2 regions of the Pseudoalteromonas luteoviolacea genome follow, and region 2 is predicted to be linked to the other one. Evidence: riboswitches for the same ligand, from Rfam matches in the RefSeq annotation. Region 2 holds a riboswitch; the other holds the start of a gene.
What was found. Region 2 has a riboswitch for cyclic di-GMP ahead of S4054249_RS26210 (cellulose binding domain-containing protein). Riboswitches for the same ligand answer to the same signal wherever they lie in the genome.

Region 1: linked by a shared signal. The riboswitch ahead of S4054249_RS23255 (DUF4955 domain-containing protein) and the one ahead of S4054249_RS26210 (cellulose binding domain-containing protein) in region 2 are both predicted to bind cyclic di-GMP.

What each region holds. Positions count from the first base shown of each region.
Region 1 covers NZ_CP015412.1:639,737-652,228, forward strand. The annotation lists gene S4054249_RS23220 (ATP-binding protein) at 1-1,772, opposite strand, end outside; gene S4054249_RS23225 (isocitrate lyase) at 2,227-3,831, opposite strand; gene S4054249_RS23230 (malate synthase G) at 4,063-6,246, shown strand; gene S4054249_RS23235 (MipA/OmpV family protein) at 6,438-7,286, shown strand; gene S4054249_RS23240 (DUF3019 domain-containing protein) at 7,295-7,663, shown strand; gene S4054249_RS23245 (response regulator transcription factor) at 7,674-8,366, shown strand; gene S4054249_RS23250 (ATP-binding protein) at 8,397-9,656, shown strand; cyclic di-GMP riboswitch class I at 9,932-10,030, shown strand; gene S4054249_RS23255 (DUF4955 domain-containing protein) at 10,118-12,349, shown strand; gene S4054249_RS26745 (hypothetical protein) at 12,455-12,492, shown strand, end outside.
Region 2 covers NZ_CP015412.1:94,402-106,893, reverse strand. The annotation lists gene S4054249_RS21215 (helix-turn-helix domain-containing protein) at 1-73, shown strand, start outside; gene S4054249_RS21210 (alpha/beta hydrolase) at 490-1,290, opposite strand; gene S4054249_RS21205 (GNAT family N-acetyltransferase) at 3,688-4,224, opposite strand; gene S4054249_RS21200 (alpha/beta hydrolase) at 4,337-5,128, opposite strand; gene S4054249_RS21195 (alpha/beta fold hydrolase) at 5,329-6,102, opposite strand; gene S4054249_RS21190 (hypothetical protein) at 6,608-7,450, opposite strand; gene S4054249_RS21185 (nucleoside hydrolase) at 7,826-8,782, opposite strand; cyclic di-GMP riboswitch class I at 9,353-9,435, shown strand; gene S4054249_RS26210 (cellulose binding domain-containing protein) at 9,665-11,461, shown strand; gene S4054249_RS21175 (DUF1592 domain-containing protein) at 11,474-12,492, shown strand, end outside.

The DNA of each region.
Region 1 (12,492 bases), 550 kb from region 2:
CCTGGACTGTCTGTGTATAAACAGGTGTTCTTACATAAGTTATCGACAACTCTATCTAGTTTGGGTTTATCGATATTGATGGTTGAACCTTCTGGAATACTGATTTCACTGCTAAAGGTTAGGGCATGGTTTTCAGTCATGCGTTTAATGTCATAGCTATAATTTTGCGATAAGGTTTGGACGCATTGGATTTGCTCATTTAATGCAATAGCATTGTTTTCTGCTTGAGAGAGTTGATATACATCGGTTATTAAAGAGTTCAACTGGGATATCTTTTCGTTGATTTTACCATAGGCTTTATTATTGTCTTCAAATAGGCCATGCTCGAGCGCTTCTATATGAAGTTTTAATACACTAAGCGGTGTTCTAAGTTCATGAGAGATATCAGCCAACATTTTTTCTTTTTGTTTTAAGTTTTGATGGTAAAGCTTGGCTGCTAGGTTTGCAGTTCGGTGTTTAATAAAATAGATGTAAATTAACAGTAAGCATATAAACAGTGTCGCAAGTCCTGCAATTAACCATGACTTCTGCATGAGTTTAGTATGTTTTAGCTCACTTTGGGCAAGGGCCTTCTCTTTTTCAGAGACTTCGAGTTGCTGTCGTTGTACTAAGCTACTTATGCTATTACGGTAGGATTCAGCCTTTTGGTTATTAAGCTTTGCGCTAATTGTTTTATTGAGTGTAAGCGCTTTGTATATATGCTCGAATGCTGATTTTAAATCTTCAGTTTGATTTGCAAGATCAGCTGCTATTTCATGATAATGTATAGTTAATGGGCTTTGGCTCTCTGCCTTTACTAATTCTTCTAGTTCATTAATATAGTTTATTGCAACTTGAGGTTTTTTTAAATATAAATAGGTTTTAGATAGACTAATATGCGCATAAATTAGCTGCAATTGACTTTGAGATTTTTGTGCAAAGTCTAAACTGAGATGCGCATTGATAAGGGCTGCTTCTCCTTGCTCTATCTTAATGTAGTTACTGGCAAGCATATGATATGCGCGCGATAAGCTCTCATTTGCGTTGGTTTGTTTCAAGTACTTTAATGCTTCATATATGTTGTCAATTGCCGCTTTATGATTATCTTTCTTATAAGATACGTGGGAGAGACGTAATGCACTGTCTGCGATTGCTACGATATCACCATTTTTTTTATCTTCCCCTAGTGCCCAACGGAAAAATATTTCGGCTTGCTCATAATCATCCAACCTAACAGAAATATCGCCAAGGTTATAGAAGTTACTGGCTTTTATACCGTGATCATTGCTGTCTTTCAAATAGCTCTGTGCTTTGAGTTGAAATTGCATAGCTTGGGCGAGTTGGTTCTTATGATCATACAACGTTCCCAGATTACTGTAAGCGAGCCCTATTAAGGTTTTGTCTTCTAGCTCTTGTGCAGCTTTTAAGGCCTTGTAGTAATGCTCTTCAGCCTCAATAAGTCGAGACATACGGCGATAGTTAATGCCTTTTTCATTATTAATGGTACGAATCAACTGCGTGTCTAAATAATGATTTTTTTCAATGTAATTAAGGGTTGATATGGCTTTTTCAAACAACCCCTGTTTGCGATAGATTTCGGCTTGAATTAACATTACTTCCAATGCCTTGTCTTGAGATAAATTTTCTAATCGCCAAGGTTCGATTAAGTCCAAAGCTATTTGATATTTCCCCTGCTTCTCAAGTTGCTTTAATTCATCGATATCTATACTTGCTAAAGCTGTATTGGTAGACAACATGCAAGTTAAAAGCAAAGGCACGAATATTTTTTTCATATTTTTTCAAGTTAAATCAAGACGGTTGCATCCTATGCAACAAATGTGTGACAAATATGGATCATGTAAAGGGGGTTTACAGGGAAAGAGTAAGTAAAATTGTGCTCTAAGCCTTAATATGTTAGTAAAATTATGATTTATCGAAGAAAACAGTTAGTAAAAAATAGATCTCAAGGGTTAGGCATAGTTGGTAAAAATTTGCTTTATAATAACAGCGGCAAGGTTATTGTTGTTATTCACTGAGCAGTTGAGCGCTTTAATGGCATATTTTGGGTTAAAAATTGACATGTTACTCAAATTTTTTCGTTAAATTGGTATTGCGCATGTTCGCTAGTATATTTCTGATCTGTATTTGGGCTAGTAAGTAAAAGTGTGATCTTAAATGCTGCCGCTTGATTGAATAAAGATGAGATGTAGAAAAGGGCCCTGCGGGCCCAAGCTGGGATTAAACTATTTAAAATTGATTCATCGTATTGGCTTCACCACCCGCTTTAAGCGCATTGTCTCCGCTAAAGTACTCTTTGTGAGTATCACCTATGTTGGAGCCAGCTAAGTCTTGGTGTTTGACTGAAGCTTGTTCTCGGCGTATCTCCTGTCTTTGAACATCTCTGACATATGCGAGCATACCTAAGTCACCAAAATACCCCTCGGCGAGAATATCAGTGCTCAGTGCTACAGTATGGTAGGTTGGTAAAGTAATTAGATGATGGAATATACCAGCATGAGTAGCGCCATCTAGCTGGAAGCTTTTTACTTTTTCATCGGCTATTTTTGCCAGCTCAGTTGAATCTAGCTCTGGTGCCATGAGTGCTTTCGGGTCAAGTGATGGGTCTGGATAAGATGATAGATCTTTGCCTTGTGCCTTGAGTGCCTCGTAAGCTTGCTCACGGAATTTCAAAGTCCAGTTGAATGAAGGCGAGTTATTATAAACCAGCTTCGCATTGGGCACTTGCTCTCTAATGCGGTTCACGAGCTCTGCAATTTGCTCAACGTTGGGCTTTTCAGTTTCAATCCAAAGTAGATCTGCACCTGCTTGCAAACTTGTTACACAGTCCAATACTACTCTGTCTTTTTCAGTACCTGCTTTAAATTGATATAGGCCATTGTCTAATCTGATAGGTTTTTGCAACTGACCATTTAATTTTATGGCCATATCCCCATCTTGCAGTTGGCTGATTTCATCAATAACTTGCGTGTCCAGAAATGCGGTGTATTGACTTGCGATGTCACCCGCTTCTTTAGAAACAGGGATTTTTTGCGTTAGGCTTGCACCAAGTGAATCCGTTCTTGCGACAATAATACCGTCTTCGATACCCAGTTCTAAAAATGCATATCTGACGGCGTTTATTTTGGCTAAAAAGTCTTCATGCGGCACAGTGACCTTGCCCGCTTGGTGGCCGCATTGCTTCGCATCCGATACTTGGTTTTCAATTTGAATTGCACAAGCACCTGCTTCTATCATTTGTTTAGCAAGTAAATACGTTGCTTCTTCGTTACCGAATCCTGCATCGATATCAGCAATAATTGGCACAATATGGGTTTCAAAGTTATCTATTTGAGATTGTATTTGTGTGGTGTCTTGTCCGCTTGATTGAGCGCGATCAAGTGCCTTGTATAAGTGATCTAACTCTCGCGCATCAGCTTGTTTTAAGAAGGTGTAAATTTCTTCTATTAGCTTAGGGACGGCTGTTTTTTCATGCATGCTTTGATCCGGTAGTGGACCAAATTCAGATCTGAGCGCTGCTACCATCCAACCGCTTAGGTAAACATAAGCGCCTTTTGTGGTTTTCTGGTGCCTTTTGATTGCCATCATCATTTGTTGTGCTGTAAACCCGTGCCAGCATCCCAAAGATTGCGTATATTGTGCAGGATCAGCATCATAGCGAGCCATGTCTTCACGCATTATTTTGGCGGTGTAATTGGCGATATCTAGCCCTGTTTTAAAGCGATTTTGTAAGTGCATTCTGCTGGCATATTCAGGGTTAATAGATTGCCAGTTATGAGCTTTGGTTGCACATAGGGTGGTAAAGCGGTCAATTTGGGACTGATAGTTGCTCATGGTTAATATCCTTCGAACGAGTTGTACGCTAATTTATAATCGGTGCGCCAAAGCGTTTGTGTGAGAGTCGCTGCGGCTTAATTAAACACTAGAACGGCTTTTAAAATTTTTTAAATTTATAGTTGTTATTGTGGGTATATTTATTGTGAATGACTAAAGGGGTTTGTTTTTGTACAAATTGCTTTATTTTTGAATAACCCGTTCAAAATAAATTGCACTAGGAACACTGCTATGAATGCCACTGTGAAACATACTGGGCTGAGCATTGATGCTAAATTTTATGACTTTGTGAACCGAGAATTATTGGATGGTTTACCATTAAGCTCTGATGCTTTTTGGCAAGGTTTAGCAAATATTATTGCCATACTCTCACCAAAAAATCGTGCTTTGCTTGATAAACGCGATGATTTGCAAGCTCAAATTGACAGGTATCATGTTCAAAACCCTAATTGGGATGCTAAAAAATATCGGACATTTTTAGAGTCTATCGGTTACCTATTACCTCAGCCCCAAGACTTTGAAATAACGACTGAAGCATCGGATCCCGAAATTGCTCATGTTGCAGCGCCACAGCTAGTTGTGCCTGTGAATAACGCGCGTTTTGCGCTCAATGCTGCAAATGCTCGGTGGGGCTCTTTATATGATGCTCTCTATGGTAGTGATTTAATTGGCGAAGATGATGGTGCTGAAAAAGGCAGCAAATACAACCCTGTACGTGGTTTTAAAGTGATGGCGTATGGCAGGCAACTATTAGATAAAATGCTGCCTTTAAATACCGGATCTCATATTGAAAGTACACACTATGGCATCGTTAACGGCGCGTTGACAGTCACCTTGAATGATAGTCGTCAAGTACAGCTAAAAAACTCATCTCAATTAGTCGGTTATCAGGGGCAAAAGCAAAACCCTACAGTGATCTTGTTAAAGCATCATGGGCTGCATTTTGAGATCTGTTTTGATCATGAAGATCCGATCGGGGGGGCGGATAAAGCGGGGATCAAAGATATTATTTTGGAATCGGCGCTAACCACCATTATGGATTGTGAAGACTCTGTGGCTGCGGTGGATGCTGAAGATAAAATTTTGGTTTATCGAAACTGGCTAGGTTTAAATAAAGGCGCTCTTTCGGAGCAATTTAAAAAAGGCACTCAGCAAGTAACTCGATGTTTAAACAGTGACAGAGAGTATATTTCACTGTCTGGTGAACCTATCATTTTGAGTGGACGGGCTATGATGTTTGTTCGAAATGTTGGCCACCTTATGACTACGCCCACTGTCCTTGATGCTCAAGGTTGCGAAGTTTTTGAAGGCATTTTAGATGCGGTTGTTACATCTACCGCGGCACTTCATGACATACTTACAAATAGTCCATTTAAAAACAGTCAAACGGCCAGTATTAATATCGTGAAACCTAAAATGCATGGCCCTGAAGAGGTTGCTTTTACTGCTGAATTATTTGACTTAGTTGAGCGTATGCTAGAGTTACCTCAAAACAGTATTAAAATGGGGATCATGGACGAAGAGCGGCGCACTTCGGTTAATTTAAAAGCCTGTATTGAAGCTGCTAAATCTCGTGTTGTATTTATTAATACTGGATTTTTAGATAGAACGGGCGATGAAATTCACACTTCAATGTTAGCTGGCGCAGTTAAACCAAAAGAAGAGATTAAGGCTCAGCCTTGGATCTCAGCCTATGAACGTCAGAACGTTGAAGTGGGTCTTGTATGTGGCTTCAAAGGCCGTGCTCAGATAGGTAAAGGCATGTGGCCTAAACCAGATGAAATGGCACAGATGATGCTCACAAAAGGCGCGCAACTAGAAGCCGGCGCAAATACCGCTTGGGTTCCCTCCCCTACCGCTGCCACACTTCATGCGATTCATTACCATGAGATAGATGTTCATGCGCAACAAAGTGCTTTGCTGAACCATCAAAGTCAATGTTTAGATGATTTATTGGCACCTCCGTTATTGCCAGACCATACGATTCTTTCAGCTTCCGATATACAATCTGAGTTGGATAATAATATTCAGGGGATATTAGGTTATGTCGTACGCTGGATTGACCAAGGTATTGGTTGCTCTAAAGTGCCAGACATTTCGCATGTCGGCTTAATGGAAGACAGAGCAACTTTGCGTATTTCAAGTCAGCATATTGCGAATTGGCTTGAACATCAAATTTGTAGTCCAGCACAAATCAAGGCTACTTTTGCTAAAATGGCGAGTGTGGTTGATAGTCAAAATAGTGATGACCCGAATTATATAGCACTGTGCAAAGATGGCCATCCTAATCCTAATCCTGATAGTCTTGCGTACCAAGCTGCTATGGCGCTTGTTTTCGAAGGCAAACAGCAGCCCAATGGTTATACTGAGCCCTTATTACATTATTATCGCAGGCTGAAAAAGCAGGCTAATTAATCTGTAACACAAACAAGCGCTCTGAGCTTTTATGTTCAAAGCGCTTTTTGTAAAGCCCCTTTCCAATTCCCTATCTTATTTTAATGATTCGATTTTAGATACAAATTGATACAATTTGTTATAATCTCACACGCTATTTTTTTCATTAATTCAATACATTAGTTAGCTAATAATAAAGATAAGAAACTGCTATGTACTCTAAAAGAAAGTGGATGCCTATATGTTTGGCTGCTTCAATTTTTCATTTTCCAACCGCTTACGCAGAAGAAGAGGCCAGCTTTTGGCAAGGGTTTTCAAATAAGCGCGAAGCAGGCGGATTTCTGTCGTTAGGTTTTGGTGCTTCTTATGGCGGGGGGCTACTTACAAATATTGCTACCCGGCCAATTTTAAATATCAACGGCAATTATTACTTTGAAAATGGACTTTTTGTTGAAGTGCCTGGGAGTGACAGTAAATTTGAGCCGCAATGGGCGATGGGCTACAACCTTTATAATTCTAGCGAGTGGGAGATTGATGTTATTTTCTCGGCTGCGCATGCACACATTTCCTACTATGGATATGTATCAAATGCATATGATGAGCGGGATTTGACTGGGTACTTGGGGCTTCGTGCCACTGGTGCCATAGGCAGCTATCAAATTCAAACCATCCTTGCGCCTAAAGCGGATAATAGTGAATATGACGGCGGGGCTTACGCCTCTTTTTGGATTGCGAAATCATGGCAGCATAAAAATTGGCACTTTTATAGCTCGGTCGGCTTTCAGTATCGTAACAGCGCTATGCTTAATTATTATTATGGTGTGCCTTACCACTCAGCAAGAGTAGATCCTTACCAAGCCTCCGGAGGGGTGAACATTAAATTAAAGCTGGGTTTTACTACGCCTGTTGGCAAGCACTGGGTGGTTGATGGCGCCATTGGGCTGACTGATTACGCCACCAGTATAGATGATAGTCCGTATTCGTTAGATGCGCTTAACACCATCTCCAATCGTAGTAGGCTTGGTCGCCATATAAGCGTCACCATGAGTTACGTGTTTTAGGAGGCGAAATGAAAAAATATATTGCTGTTTTTTTTCTTACGCCAGCCCTTGCATTCGCAGCTTCTAACGAGCCACAGTTTATCATTAAGCCTGAGCAATGCGTTGCTCTGGAGCAGGGACAAGAATGCTATGTCGATGTTTCTGTTAGCTGGCAAGTGAACAGTGTCGGTAACTACTGCTTATTTGCTAACGAGCAACAGTTGCATTGCTGGCAAAATGTTGCACATGGAGAATGGCAAAATGAAATTATGATGACGGATAATTTAGCCATCAGCCTAAAAAGTAGCAGTGAAAAAATTATCTTCGCGAAAACAATAGAATACGCTTGGATTTATAAAAAAAGAAAAAGCAAGGCGGTACGATGGAGAATGTTTTAAGGATGTGTAGATGAGCCAGTGTAAGGTTGCTTTAGTAGAAGATGATATCGAGTTGGCCCAGTGGATAGCGGATTATCTCAGAGCAAAACAGTACCATGTTGATGTTTATCACGATGGGTTAGTTGGCTTTGAAGCGATTCAAAAGACCAAGCCCGATCTCATTATTTTAGATGGCATGCTACCCAGTATGGACGGCTTGGATGTATGCAAAGCGCTAAGGCAATTAATGCAAACGCCGATTTTAATGCTGACAGCCAGAGATGAAGAAATTGACGAAATCTTAGGCTTAGAAATGGGTGCTGACGACTATTTAACAAAACCGGTGAGAGGCCGTTTACTGGAAGCCAGAATGCGGACCTTGCTGAGGCGTGCCACAGTGACAACAGAAATTAATGATGAAAAATTAGTGATAGGTGCCCTTGAAGTCGATTTGGGTAATCGACAAGTGCTACTCGGTGGTCAAAATATTCAAGTATCAAGCAATGAGTTTGATGTCTTATGGGTGCTAGCCAAGCATGCCGGTAGCGTCGTAACACGTCAGGATTTAGTGCAGGAGCTGCGAGGCTTTGAGTATGATGGCTTTGATCGCACCATAGATTTACGCGTATCCCGTTTACGAAAAAAGCTCGGTGATAAAGAGGCGCCATACAAAATCGCCACCGTCTGGGGTAAGGGCTATCAGCTTTCGAAGGATACTTGGTAATGTATTTATTTAGAAGGCAGTGTATATAAAATGTGGCGGTTTGTTGTTGCGCTTGTAAGTGTGCTGCTCATTGCAAGCATAGCTCTAGGCCAGGTATTTGATGTCCTTTATTCCTCAGAAGAGTCTGCACAGTCAGATGTATCAGAACAGCTCTCTTTGGCATTGCCATTACTAGAGATGATGGCATCTCAAGAAAGTCAGTTCGTTTTTGACAAACAGCTTCAACAGACAATTTTGGATAATAGCAATACATCTGTGCGCCTTCACGTTATGAATGAGTACCCTTTGCCGATTCAATTACAACAGCAACTTCAAAGACAAGAGCCTGTATTTCTCGAGACGCAGGATCACGTGAAAGTCCACTTGTTGACTAATGAACAGAATATTTTGGTTTATCAGTATGATAAACGGACTGAGCAGGATGATTACCGCCTTTCTTTAACGCTTATTTTTTACCTTCTTCTCGTCATCATTTTAGTGCTTTTCTTAACCCCTTTTGTTCGTCGGCTAATGCATTTAAGCGATACAGCCGCCAAATTTGGTGATGGTCAATTAGATGTCAGGTTGAAGGTGGGCACGCTTTGGTATATCCGAGATATTGAGCAGTCATTTAATCAGATGGCAAACAAGATTAATCTGCTCATGGATGATATTAAATTGCTTGCTGGTGGATTATCCCATGAGTTAAGGACCCCATTGGCCCGAATAAGAATGGGCCTAGATACCATTGTCGAAACACAAGATGAAGCGCTTAGGGCTAAATACGAAGCGCGCGTAAACCAGCAATTAGATGATATGGAAGGCTTGCTGATCCATATGTTGGATTTTGCTAGGTTGCAGCATAGTTTAGATGAGGCCAACCCACAGTCACTTGACTTAGCTGTGGTACTTCGTAACTTAGTTGACGTTTCTTTTGATGGTGCTGTTGAGCTTAATATCACACCGCAACAGGCGTTTATTAGTGTTGATCAACGTTATTTTTCTATGGCTATTTCTAATATTATTGATAATGCATTGAAGTATGGGCATAGCCGCTGTTTAGTGACCTTATATCAAGATAATAGTGAATTTGTAGTTGCAATCAGTGATGATGGAAAAGGGATTGATGTCCGTAAACTGAATGATATTTTCAAACCATTTGTCAGACTCAACCGCCAGCACTGTGCTGGGTTTGGTATTGGTTTAGCATTCAGTGCCAAAATTATCACACGTTACCGAGGACGAGTATCAGCTGGTGCGTGCTCAGAATTAGGAGGCGCTTGTATTACCGTTAGGATCCCAGCCCTTTAAAAAGTGTTTTTACGCTTATTAGTGCAATGCAGTGGCTGCCAATGTAATCGCGATGATCTGCAGCGGCGCTTTCATAGGTCAATTTCCCCTTATTTTGTACACAAAACAGTGCCTAATACGCTGATATTGGTACCTTTAAAAGGGAATATTTTATCTGTAATATAATTTTAATAATTTATAATTCCTGCTTGGACAACGAATTAGGATTTTTGCTCTAATTAATAATTGACCAATTTGGAACCTTCCTATACATTCCTCCTGAAATTTACACAAACTGTAGTTACTGGCAAACTAGGTGAAAGCCTAGGACGCAAAGCTTCCGGTCTAAATGCATTGTATACTCATGCGATGCACACGATAGCGGGGTTGCTTCATAGTTAGGGATACTATGAATATTCAAGAGGGATGTGACTGCCAGATCTACTCAATACCACTACAAACGTAGTTATTTGAGGATAGATATGAAAACATTTTCTAATAAACCATTACTTGTAGCACTATGCGCTGTGACAGGCTGGTTTCCAATGCAGGGTTATGCAAACGATTTTTGGCATAGCTACCTAGAATCTAGATCATCACAATCAGATCTGAGAGATCCAAGCACGCAAATAGCAGATGATCAGATCATCTCTAACTTTTCATACGCAGGCTATCAGTTCTCGAACCAAGCGATCCCGAACGTCAATGAACTGGGTTACCGTATTTTTGATGTAACTGGTTACGGTGCAGATATCGCTCCAGGTCGCTCTGACAAACAAGCAGTACGTGATGCCATTGCGGCAGCTGAAAAGCATATTGATGAAGGTGGTAAAGGCGCAGTTATTTATTTCCCTAACGGTACGTATGACCTGAATACATTGTCTGATGTTGCAGACATAGATAAGTCCGATACTGTTGAAGGTCGTAAGAGCCGTGAAAGCGCAACGATCAAGATATCACGTGGCAACATGATATTGCGTGGTGAGAGTCAGCTCAGTATTTTAAAAATGGACCAGCATTTAGATTTAGTTTATCCAAATAAAATGTGGACAAGTCCTTATCTATTTGAGATTGGTTATAACTACGCTAACCGCGACCCTAAAGTGAAAAGTGTACGCGAGTCGGTAACCTCTCCTAGTAAAGAGCGTTTTATTACTGATATTACTTCTAGCCACCCAAGACAATCTACGCGTTCTGTGCAAGTTCGTGATACATCTTTGCTTAAAGTTGGTCAGTGGGTACAACTGTCTCGCTTTGACCCTCGCACAGAGACGATTGCCAAAGCATTATCACCTTATAAGTTAGATGGTAAGTGGGGGATGATCAAAAAAGGGGTTCGCTCACAAGAGTTTCATCAAATCACTGCCATTGAAGATAATGAAGTGACATTCGCCGCGGTTATCCATCATGATGTTGAAAACGATGGTTACTGGGGTTTGAAACAAGCGCGTCTGGTACAAAATATCGGTGTTGAAAATCTGACGATTCAAGGTAATTGGCATGAAGCATTCAAACACCATAAAAGTGGTGTACATGATGGTGGATGGAGTGCTATCCGTTTCTCTCGTGTTGCACATGCATGGCTTAAAAACGTGGAGTTTATCGACTTAAACCAAGGCGTTTCTGTGGTAAACAGTGCCGCGATGACCTTAAAAGACTTAGCGTTTACTGGTAACCCAGGTCATATCAGCTTAGACATTAATGCATCGACCCATGTTTTGGCACAAAACATTGATGATCAAGCTGAGCACTGGCATGCGGCAGGCTTTTCTCATAAAGCTGCGGGCAACGTAATTTCTGGCTCAACACACTCACCTGATCGCTTTCATAACTTGCATGCCAATATGCCTTACAGCAATTTAATTGAAAACAGTACTGGCGGTTGGAATTATGGCTTTATGGGCGGCTCTGTCGGTGCACAGCCTAACCACCTTAAGCATTTAGTGTTTTGGAACATCACGAATACAGCACAAAACGAGTCAATTGATAAGTGGGCGTTTATGCGCCACGACAGTAAGTATGGTCGTGTGATCATGCCATATGTTGTTGGTTTAAAAGGCGCTGGATTCAATGGCTTTGAGAGTCAGCAAAGATATGACACAAGTTTGGCTGATAAGCCACAAGCACATGTGCAAAGTCACACTGATATCGAAAGTTTATACGCGCAACAGTTACAGCAGCGCCGCTGTGCAAAAAAAGTGACTGGTGACAATTTAATTGGTGCTTGGTCATTGAAAGGCAGTGTATGTGACCTGTCAGGTCAAGGGCAAGATGGCAAAGTGTATGGTGAATATCAAGGTACATTTAACGGCGTTGATCAGCGCATTGAGCTCGGTGACATCGACCAATTCAGCAAAATTGAGCTTGAGTTTAGATACGAGAATTTCAGCACGACTAAAACGGGTTTCATGTTATCGAAAGGCAATTACGGTACACAAAACGCATATTACATCCAAGTAAATAAAGAAGGTGTCATCAGTGCACGTATCAATGGTAAAGGTGTCAACGCAGGTAACTTTGCTGATGGCAAATGGCACAAACTTGAAATGCAGTTAGAGGGTAACGTTTTATCACTGAGCATTGATGGACAGTCAATGGGTAGCAAGAGCATTGTGCTACCAAAGCAAAATGATGTACCACTTAGCATCGGCTCTACACCAAAGAATACATACCCGTTCAAAGGTGAAGTAAGAAACGTTCGCGTATATCGCTAATTTTTACAAGGTGCCTACCAAGCTGGATACAGGCAGTTGGCACCTATTTTCAAGATTTATTTGGCCAGCATAGAAGGCTGACAAAATAGTAGTAAGGTATTAAACATGACAACATTACCTCCATATAAAAAGTATGCAATCGT
Region 2 (12,492 bases):
AACCCTAGCACAAATTTGTAATTACTTAGAGTGTCAACCAGGGGACATTTTGGCTTTCAAAAATGAAGATTAGCCTAGCGAATTGACAATATCATGGGTTTGTAATGCACTCAGGGACATAATGATAATTTGGCCGTAATAACATATCAAAATGATATGAGAGTCAGAACATGCTTGTTATGAACATGTACAAAGTCTCACATGGCGATTGGCGCTAAAGCGCTATGAGCAATTTAAAGGGTATGTTTACCATACACTCACAATCATGTACTCTTTGAAGCGCAACAAACAGCAAGCTCAAAGGATAAGAAGGGCAAGTTTGTTACGCACTCTCTTAGGCTAATCGTCTTCTTATGTGCTCATTTTACGAACTCATCATTCATAAATGTCAGAACGGCTCCTCAAGTATTTTTATAAAAAAACTTACAACAAGCCACCCTCAATTAAGCACCAATTACGTAATTCTGTACCTAAAATAACGCTAGTACTCTACATACCATGCTGTTGCTGATATTGATATAACCCAGACAGCGCATTAAATAGACCTGCAGCCATAGTAAAATCATGAGGATCATCATTAAACTCATTTAGCCTAAGCTCTAAATCAAGATTGCGATTCCTCTGTATTGTTTGTGAGAGTGAGTCATATACTTCGCGCATTTCTCCACCTTCACTACCGATGTTCATATACAAGTAATTTTTAATAGGTTGCTTAGAAGTAATGTACTTCTGTGTTGCTTTAGCTGTTTCTCTTGCCCCCCACCATACGGCAGGGCTAAAGGCTAAATGGCCTTGGAAAAGCTGTGGTCTAGATTGAAAACTGTGAATAACTAATAAACCAGCAATTGAGTGACCTGCTACAACATTAAAGCGGTTTGTACGATAAGTCTTATTAACCTGTGGAATGAGCTCCTTTTCAATAAAGTCTAAGAATTTATCACCGCCCCCACCTGCTCCCACAGGCCCTCTGGGATCTTTATTGATGGTTGGAGCGAAATCCCTAAGACGATCACGACTCGTAATACCTACAATAATGTGTTCATTCGCTCCGTTAGATAGATTCAACCTAGTTAGCATACCTTCAACTAACTCACCATTAAGTTCACCATCAAGTAGGTACAATACTGGGTATGCCTTTGTTGTGTCAGCTGCGTAAGATGAAGGGAGTGCAATAGTAATAGTTGGGAGCTCAGTTAAAAATTGCGATTTAGGTAACTCTAGGGCTTTAAAGCTAGATGCATCAACAGTAGTTGAGATAAGAATAAGCAGTGCCGAGATAATAATTTTCAAAATATAAAACTCCTTTATCGCTATTATTAGTGAAGCTAATTTTATTAAAACCAGCTGATATTAGACCTTAACTCAATACTTTTATACAAATTTTATTACACAAGAGGCATAAGCTATTAAATTACTATATTCATCACAAAATATAATGAACGAACAGCTCATCAATGTCTATCAAATTACGTTTTCTCAGAGTGATCATACATCAGCATAACCTAAACCTGCGACAGATGAGTAAGTCTTTTGTGCCCTATACAAGCAGGGTTACTTAGGTGATAGCACATTTTACTGTTTTAAAATTAAAAGAGACTTCATGTAAAGCACACATTATTTTAGCCTATTTACTCCTTACGAATTAATGACTACCTCAGTTAAATAATGAAAAGTAATACAGTGATAGAAAGAATATAAGAGCGAAGCTCCAAGTCTAAGGTGCGTCATAACGCACCATTATTCAGAACGTAATAAATGCAATATGAAAGACTGCGTATCGAGAAGCCACCTCGCCAAAAACCGGTTAAAATAGACAGATAATGACTAGAATGATGCACTTGAAAAAGTGAATAACCAGCCTCAACAATACGCCAAGCTCGCCCTGAGCTTCAAAATGTTCAACTGAACCATTATCAATCCTAACTTGCTTTCGAACCTCAATACTCGATAATTGACAGTTCGTGGTTTTTAGAAACTGTGCAGATACTACCAGGTTTTATTAGGTTACCCAGCTCTATAACCTAGTGATAAATCACCTAACCATGAATAACCCCTCACTTCCATACCAATTTACGCAATATTCGAAATAAAAAATTATATTCACTTTCAATTCAGATAATTAATAAATTTATTATCTCACACAAAATAAAAATTAAATTAATTTATTAATACAACTTCATTGATTAACAAATCACTTGGGTGTAATTTTTAATTCGCCATCGGCAGTAAGGTGGCTTTACAAAGATTGATTAAGACCAATTAACCCAAAGTTAGAGTAGATCATTTATGAAAGTTAAAAGAGAAAAAATTAAAGAGTTAACACAACAGCAGGCAAAGTCAATAGTTGGCGGCACTGGTGGAAACGGTGGTGGTCTAGAGCCCCCTCAGTTTGGTGACAGTTAGTTAACTCTACATAAAATCATGGTCAAATTGAAATATTCAATTCACCATATCTATCGATAAAGGGACAACCTTTATTACTGATACATCATTTAAATAGGATTTTATTTATGAAAAATAAAAATGAAAAACTTAAAGAATTAACACAGCAACAAGCTAAGTCAATAGTTGGCGGAAATGGCGGTGGCCAAGAGCCACCTCAATTTGGCGACAGTTAATCTCCATTAATTCTAGAAAATAATATTACTATTTTTTATCAAAAGTGTAGCTAGGATTAAATTTATAAAAATCAAATTTTATTAAAGGAATAAGTATATGAACAATAAAACACTAAAAGAATTAACACCGCAACAAGCTAAGTCAATAGTTGGCGGAAATGGCGGTGGCCAAGAGCCTCCTCAATTTGGCGACAGTTAATATCTATTAGATCTAGAAAATAATATTACTACTTTTTATCAAAAGAGTAGCTAGGATTAAATTTATAAAAATCAAAGTTTATTAAAGGAATAAGTATATGAACAATAAAACACTAAAAGAATTAACACCGCAACAAGCTAAGTCAATAGTTGGCGGAAATGGCGGTGGCCAAGAGCCTCCTCAATTTGGCGACAGTTAATCTCTATTAGATCTAGAAAATAATATTACTACTTTTTATCAAAAGAGTAGCTAGGATTAAATTTATAAAAATCAAAGTTTATTAAAGGAATAAGTATATGAACAATAAAACACTAAAAGAATTAACACCGCAACAAGCTAAGTCAATAGTTGGCGGAAATGGCGGTGGCCAAGAGCCTCCTCAATTTGGCGACAGTTAATCTCTATTAGATCTAGAAAATAATATTACTACTTTTTATCAAAAGAGTAGCTAAGATTACATTTATAAAAATCAAGGTTTATTAAAGGAATAAGTATATGAACAATAAAACACAGAAAGAGTTAACACAGCAGCAAGCTAAATTAATAGTTGGTGGGACCGGCGGTTTAGGTGGTGGTCAAGAGCCTCCTCAATTAGGCGATAAGTAACGCTGATATTTATACGAAACTTGTCTGGTCTTACACTAAAGCGCTGTTCTATTGCAAAAGTTCAGAGGAAAGTCTCTAGTGTGTTAGAAGTCTTACCAAGTTGAAATGATGCTGGAATTGGCACTAAACTCCCAATTCCAGTATTTTTGTCGTTACGCTTACAATGAGTAATAAAGCGTAAACTAGCTTTAATCAACCCATTTATTGCGAGTTAGGCCGAACTTTAAATCGCCAACATGAGACTTTTTAAGACCGGATTATGCGCTATGTTTTTTGGGCCAGCAGTCCGTACAAAGCCGAATCAGAAATTATACCGTTGATTTCCCAGCGCTCCCTTAACAAACCTTCTTTTTCAAAGCCTAATCGTTCTAGAGCTCTAGCCGAGGCAATATTATCGGGATCTATTTCGGCTTCAAGGCGACGTATTCGTAAGTCACTAAAAGCAAAATCAATCACAGCTGAAGCGGCCTCAAACACAATGCCTTTCCCCCAAAAGTCACTACTAATACCAAACCCCAACTCAGCACGCCTTGACTCCTTATCATAGTTAAACAACATGACCTTGCCTAACAACAACTCATTCTCTTTTGAGTATACGCCTAGAGTCAGTGCTGACTCAGTTTCCATGTTATCAGCGCTGGAGGATATAAAAAGAAGCGCTTGCTCAATCGAGCTCCAAGCATCCGTATTCCAGTACTTCATTACTTTTGGATCTGAGAAAATATTAAATAAGCCAGCAGCATCCTTTTCAGTCATTACTTTTAATGTTAAACGATCTGTATTTATTCTTGTTTGCAGCATATCCCTACCTTTCCCCTCTCTCAAACTTAATTTACTTAAAAACATAAAGTTGTGGTAAAACTATAATCCTATTTTGACTCCACATTTGAAACAACGGCTCGCTTTTTAACAACTATTGCTGAATGTTTTCTTTCCTGTATTGATAATATGACTCCAACGCTAGTGGCACAGAAATATATGGGTTTTCTTCATGGCCAGCACCGTCATTATAATTATGCTCAGACACTAAGTTTTTTGGTCCATGTGTTTGTATTGCTTTGAGTAACTGATTAAACGAACCGGTGATAATTTCATTTTCAGCACCGCCTATGCTCAAATATAAAAATTTTGGATCCCCTGAAACGTTGTGAAGTCCTTTTTCAAATTCAGTGACAACCACAGAATTGTCGTACCATGCAGCTGGGCTAAAAGCAAAATAACCAGAAAATAAACTAGGCTTGGTCACCATTGAATACAAAACAAAACTGCCCCCTGCAGAAAACCCGGTCAGCACTCTATTGTCATTAACTTTATAGCGCTGTTCGATGAATGGAATAACTTCTGTTTCAATAAATTCTAGGAATAAATCAGCTCTGCCAAATATTTCTGGTGCGTTGTCTTCTGGCGGTCGCGCATCAATTGCGACCTCTTTTCTGGCATATGGAGGAACAAGGTCTCTATTTCTGGTATCTGGCCAAAATAAATTGGGGATCGCGGCTATTATCGAGTCTTCGGCTTTGGCTTCTTGAGCAAGTTGTGAAATTGACTCATCCCAGCGGCTTAAATTAAAATTTCCGTCAGACTTAATGATAAGTGGATAGGACAGCGTACTATCATAATTTTTTGGAAGTCGAATAAAAACCTTTCTTCCTTCACCTAACACGTGCGAGTAAAAGTTATGGTCAATAAATTCAGAAGTATACATTTCTTTGTAACGACAGTAGAGATACGAAGTTGACAATATAAAAATCAGTACAATTATTAAACTTATTAACGCTCTTCTAGATCTTATCAAAACCACACCTTATGCTTGATATTAAATTGGAGGTATAACGAGAAGCTTGCCCAAAAATCTATATTATTTTTCGGAAATAATACTCTCAATTATAATAGGATAAGATATAGCTAGAGATCACATCGTATTTTTAACATGAACTGTTGCAGTATTCTTCCCACAAGTTCAGGTGACTCTTGATGAGCAGCATGCTCTGTAAATGGAACATTTGCAAAATCAGCGCCCGCCACTTTTCTCTGTAAAGCAACGGCCTCATCTAACGAGAATAAGAAATCATGATCTCCACGCATGATAAGTGTGGGGCATTGGATCTGAACTACCGCGTTATTTGGGTAACCAGACTCACTTGTATCTAGCCAAACCGTTTTTACTGCATCAACCAATTTATGAAAGTGTGGTGTTGGATTTGATAATTGATAATAAGCTACATCATCTGCAAACTTCTCCAACCAAAACTCTGCTGTTAAGCCTTTTAAAACCGGTATTGAAGGGTCCTCAGGTTCTAAACGCCACTGAGATCCAAGCGTTATAAGGCAGCTTACTTTTTCAGGAGATTGAGCTGCAATTCGATAGGCTACAATACCTCCATCGCTAAACCCAAACAATGAAAATTGTGATATTCCCAAAAAAGATAATATGGATAGCACATCATTTTGATATTGCTCATAACTCAGCTTGGTACTACCCAAGGTTGATTTACCATGACCTCTAAAATCAATACAAATTAAGCAGTATTCATCATCGAGATATTTATGTACTGGCGTCAGGTCTTCCATCGAGCCCAGCCCCCCGTGCAACAACACCAGTGGCTTACCTTTTAAGTTACCTGACATTTGATAGTAAATAGATGCATCATCGATTTTGATATAACCACTGGTGCTCATTCATTTCCCCTACACCTTCAGCTGAGTGCCTTTTGATAGATCCTTTTGACTTTACTTTGGAGCTCAGTAATAACTGACAATAATTCCTTACTAGATATTTTGAGAATTAATATTCAGTATACTATTTTACCTCTAACTTTCAGAAAAAATAAGAAAAAGCATGAAAATTTAACACCTCATTACATGATAATAGCTCATTAATACTATAACGTAATACTGCTTAAAAAAGAGAACCATCTTTGTATAGGTATACACTTAAAACTGAGAAAATTGAGGTAGATCAAAGTCACACTTAGCTGCAAAAAATGTCCCTTAGCCCCAAATCATGCTAAGTGCTCACTGCAAACAGATACAAATATAAAGAAATTAAAATATAATACACATCAAGAAAATTATATAAAGACATAAATTAAAAAAGCCACCTAAAATAACCCAAGTTAAATAGAGGCAGCTTTATTGATAAAAATTTATAGCTCTAGACTAAGTAACGCTATAAAAATTCACTTTAATCAATATTAACTTTCTTAATATTAATAGAAACATCACCTTTACTAGTTGCATCATTGCCAATCAAAAATAATTCGATCTCACCTTGAGTTTCGATATATTCAGATGAATAATCATTAACAGATCTAATTTCCTTTTGACCTTGATTATTCACATAACTTAAACCGACAGAGCGATATTTATCACCTTTATCATTATAAGTCATATTATTTTCAATAATACTTACTGAGTAGGTTATATTTGGCTCAACTGCATGAGTCAAAACTTCACCTGTGTGTGTTCCCAACGCATTTAATTGAGCATTCAAAGTAATCAAATCACCTTTGATTTTTGAAACACCGCTTACTTGAATCCGTACATCACTGATGGTTACACGTGGGTCAGTTGTAAATGGTGTAAATGCGATTTTTCCCTCTCTAATGAAGCTTTTAGCAAACCCTTCACTTTCATTGAAACACTGAGAGAAAGTAGGCCTTGCTAAGCTACCTGAGCTTGTGCTTGCGCGGTTATCACCTCTGAATGTTTCACTGTATACAAAGTATTTATACATTGATACACCGGCCATACCTGGTGTAGAGCCTGCACCCGAATACGCAGTATCCACTTCAAAACATACCGATTCAACAGAATTAAAATGTTTAGAAATATCTACATATGCTTTAGAAAACTCAGATAAATAACCAAGTTTTTTATTCGCATCATCCAGACCACTTTTATCAGATTCAGAATAGCTTAATGGAAAAGGTGATTTAACAACAGGAGTTAAATTATATGTAGAAATTGAAGCTTGAGCTGAAACAGAAAAAATGAATGCAGAAGTGAAAATTGCTTTATTAAGCATGTGTCGTCCTTTTTAATATATAAAAGCATAGCCCCTCTATGCTGGGGACGGATTATATATATTAAAAATATCATGTCAAATAAAAAATCACTGAAAGAATAAAATAAAATCCAGAAATACCTTTTCAAATAAAAACCAACCTCTTAGTACTTAATAAAAACTACGCAAAATAGATTTTCAAACCACATTCTTTACGTTTTATTATATAATTTACAACTCACTAAGCAGCTCCTATTTAAGGGTGCCAAAAAAAATTTAACACCCTGCACTCTTTTAAATCTAATCTAATTACCATTAACGCTCTTAATTAGAACGAGTTTTAATGAATCGTAAAGAAGTAATCAGCTCTATTTCTTAAATGCCTGACCAGCAGGCTTAAGTGCTACAAATAGTATCGAAATATCGTTGATTAAATGCTTGAGGCTCAACATTAATTGCTATTGTTTGTTTTGGTCTAGTAGCCCACTCATCAATTGGAAAAACTCGGTCTGAACTTTTAAACAAAGTGTGACCTTTTGCAGGCCCATCAGTTATGACTCTTATACGCCCTTGCGTAGTTGTAAATATTTCCGGTGCAACCAAGTACATAATTGCCGAAGAGTCATGTACATAAAACCCATCTAAACCAAGGTCATCATTGTAGAAATTTGCGTAAAACCGTGTAATGTCATAGATAAATTGACCATACTTTACACTGCTAGTCCGCATTATCTCTAAATACGCATTTGACATAAAAGTTTGCTGTGTAACATCTAACCCAATCATGGTGACTGGCCAATCCGCATTGATAACAATATCAGCAGCCAAAGGATCTCCATATACATTTGCTTCAGCAAATGGTGTCAGGTTGCCTGTGTGACCGTTGTGCCCAAAGGCACCTCCCATGATAATGACCTCTTTCACCAACCCACAGATTTCAGGCGACTTTTGAATTGCCAGAGCTAAATTTGTGAGTCTACCCACTGCAACTAACGTGATTTCTCCTGGCTGATTTTTAATTGTTTCGATAAGGTAGTCATGTGCAATAAGCGGTGATATCTGCGTGTTTATAACTTTGGGTATTTCAATATTTCCCAGCCCATTCTCACCATGTACGAGGGTGGCGGGCTCTGTTTTCACTTGATCTAGCGGTATGTTAACCCCTTTAGCAACCTCAGCAGACATACCAAACTTTTGTTTTAAATAAAGCGCATTGTGCGTTGTGTTCTCTATGCTTGCATTGCCAAAAGTAGTGGTAATACCAACTACTTCAATATCTTTACACGCATGAGCGAAAAGCAATGCCATCGCGTCGTCAATACCAGGATCTGTATCAAATATTATTTTTTTCATTTCACTCCCTATAATTTTGGAACGATACAAATAAAACATAATACAATACAGGTAAGCATTTAACTAACAATTAACCGAGTTTACACCAGAAAATAAATCTCGTTGGCCCCGATTACCTGTAGAGTGTTGATAACCCAACTGCAGTAAGCACTCCTGAGATCCATATTTAATTAACTATCTCAGCTAGATTTTAAAGATATAGCCATACTCTCAGAATTGAGCTTGAGATTTAATGTGATCTAAAAATGTGGTACTTGATGAACATTTTGTGTTAACGATGAAAGAGCATCTCAAAAGCTAACTGTGGCTTATAAATGGCTTAGCCTCACCTTAGAATCATTTCTGAATGTACCTATAGGCTTTTTATCCATACGCAGTTCCCCCTCATTTCAAATTGTGCACTCAAAATACTACTTTAGTGCAAGACACTAATTTATAAAAACTTATTAGATAAAACCTGAGGCTTTTGTATGACTTTACAAAGCATCTTAAATTGAAATGTGCAAATACTGTGAAAGTTGCAGTTGGCGCTTTGCGGTTGTGGCGATTTTAAGCTAAGTTCCTTTAACAGGCTTAAAATAGCAAACCTTTTGAAAAAAAGGGACGCAAAGCTTCCGGTCTAAGGTGAAAACTAAGATAGCGGGGTTGCTGAATGCCAACGTTTATATTGCTCAAAATGTGCATACGGTTTTTTGTATGCGCATTGTGTGATCTATCGGTATTCACGCCGTTGGCATGTCATGCCATAACTCCAACCTTTGGTATTACCTTATACCTGATTATTGCGTTTGTTATTACCGCCTGTGAGCTCTGGTCGTTCGACTATTTAGCGAAGAACAGCAGGGAATAACATGTCAATTGGCAATGTTTCGGGGAATTTTCATGAGACAACACAGATACAATAGCAAGCAGCTCAGTTTTTTAAAAACTGGCCTCTGTTTGATGGTTTTGGGGCACTCGATACACGGCTCAGCCGCACAATGCGAATTCAATGTGAAAAATGAATGGCAAAGTGGTTATACAGCTGAAGTCACCGTGTATAACAATACTAACTCGGTTATAAACGGCTGGGAAGTTGGGTTAGAGTTTAACCAAGGCGAATCAATTAATAATGCATGGCGCGCCCAATTGAGTGGCAATGGCCCATATCAATTTAGCAACCTCAACTGGAATAGCACTATTCAGCCGGGCTCATCCAAAGCGTTTGGTTTTAACGTCCAAAAGAGTAATGGACAAGTCGCTAATGCACCAAGATTATTTGGTATTTGCGAGGGCAGCGCACAAAATGATGGCGTCAAGGTTGTGGCATCAGCGTCCGAAAACCAAGGCACAGCACCCACAACTATCAACTTTACCAGCGAAACGGCAAATTTACCGTCAGATAATGTCAGTTATCGCTGGGATTTTGGCGATGGACATAGCTCCAATGACATAAATCCGCAGCATATTTTTGAGCAAGCTGGGGCCTACTCTGTTTTGTTGACCATCAATGATGGAACGAATGATTATCCAGCAGCCCCAATACAAGTTACCATTAGTGAAGCTCAACCTGAATCTGCACAATGTGCTTTTGAAGTTGAACAAGAGTGGATCTCTGGGTTTCGTGGCAAAGTCACCATTACCAACACTGAAGAGATTGCCATCTCTGACTGGAAAGTACTCATGGCATTCGCCGACAACACCAAATTGACGGGCGTATGGCATGCTAGGCACAGTGGCAATAACCCTTATGAAATCATCAATGAAAATTACAATCGCACCATAAACCCGGGCCAGAGTTTAGATTTTGGTTTCAATGCACAAAAAGCACAAGAAAATGACGCACCAACAACGCCTTCCCTTGGCGGTTTATGTTCGTTAGACGGTGGCATTAATCACGCACCCTCGGCGATTGCATCAGCCTCTATCACATCTGGTGACTACCCACTAACGATTAACTTTAATGGTGATGAATCTTCTGATTTAGACGGTGATACGCTCACATTTAACTGGGATTTTGGCAACGGACAGACTTCAAGCGAACCAAACCCTGCTTATATTTATGAAGAAGCAGGCACATTTACCGTCACATTAACGGTCAACGACGGCGTTATAAGCACAATCAGTGACCCAATCACGATTCAGGTTTCAGTACCAGAAGCGCCCCCCATCAGTGCACCATTTGTGTTAGACCCTCAAAGCTCTCACCTTTACTTCGTGTCGACCAAAAAACAGCACCTCGTAGAATCACATACGTTTAACAACATCAGCGGCAGCATTACACCAGAAGGGGTAGCAAGACTGGCTATTGATCTCAGCAGTGTAAATACCGCTAATGCCACCCGAGATGGCAGAATGAAAGAGTTTTTATTTGATACAGAATCATTCCCAACCGCCGAAGCCTTGCTTGCGATCGACTATGCCGCACTCGTTGCACTTCCCATTGGTAGCACGGAAAAGCAATCCATCTCAGCCACACTCAACCTCACTGGCGTTATAAAAGAAGTAAACGCGGATGTTGTTGTTCAACGTCTTGCAAACAATAAAATTATGGTGCAAAGCCTAACGCCAATTGTGCTAACCGCCACAGACTTTGGCTTAGAATCTGGCATTGAAACACTCAGAACATTGGCAAACTTATCGGTGATCAGTTACGCAGTGCCCGTGAGTTTTAACCTTGTTTTTGAAGCGCAGCAATAGGAGGGAGAGAAGATGAAACGCAATAATTTAACACGCTTTTTTACCTTGACTGATAATTGGCCGTGCACGCCTAAAATCGCTAAGTTCGCTGCCTGTTTAAGCCTACTAACCAGTGCCTCTTTTGTTCACGCTGCACAGTGCTCTTTCACAATTCCAGACAATTGGAACAATGGCTTTAAAACCGAGATCGTCATTGAAAATCAGTCAGACCATAACATTAATGATTGGTCCATCGAGCTTACATGGGATCAAGGTATTTCACTGCAAAACAGCTGGAACGGCAATTTCAACTGCCATGATACAGGCTGTACCATTTCGTCAAAAAGCCATACCATACACGCCAATCAGTCATTTGGTTTAGGCTTTGTCGCCAATAAAAATGGCTTAACTGGTGATGTCACCATGACTTTAAGTGGTGATATTTGCACAAATTCAGAGCCCACTACGCCACCGGATGATGTAACTGAAACGGGTTTATGGCAACTCGATAGCACCATGTCTTTACTGAGTTATGTATCAGTAAAAAAAGATCACGTTGCTGAGTTAAATCAGTTTGTTGCACAAAATAATGATACCCCCGCCCTGTCTGGCAGTATCGATGCAGACGGCCAAGTTAAACTCGCAATCGATCTGAGTACCATTTCCACTGGTGTTGATATCAGAAACAGTCGAATTTTAGACTTACTTTTTGAAACGGATTTAATGCCCGTTGCTTATTTCAGTACACAAATAGACAATGCGCTTTTGAGCGATATGGAAATTGGCCAACCGGTTATTCAAAATGTGACTGGTGAAATAAGCTTACACGGTGTTAATCATCAGATGACACTTGATGTGTTGGTTGTCAAACTTGCTACCGGTAAAGTAAATGTCAGCTCACTTTCACCCATGATCATCGACAGTAAAAGCTTTGAAATGGATTATGGTATAGAAGCTTTACGCGTAGTCGCCAATCTCTCAAGTATTGGTGAATCTGTACCTGTCTACTTTAACCTTACTTATTTATCTACTGAGCAAGACAGTTTTGAACC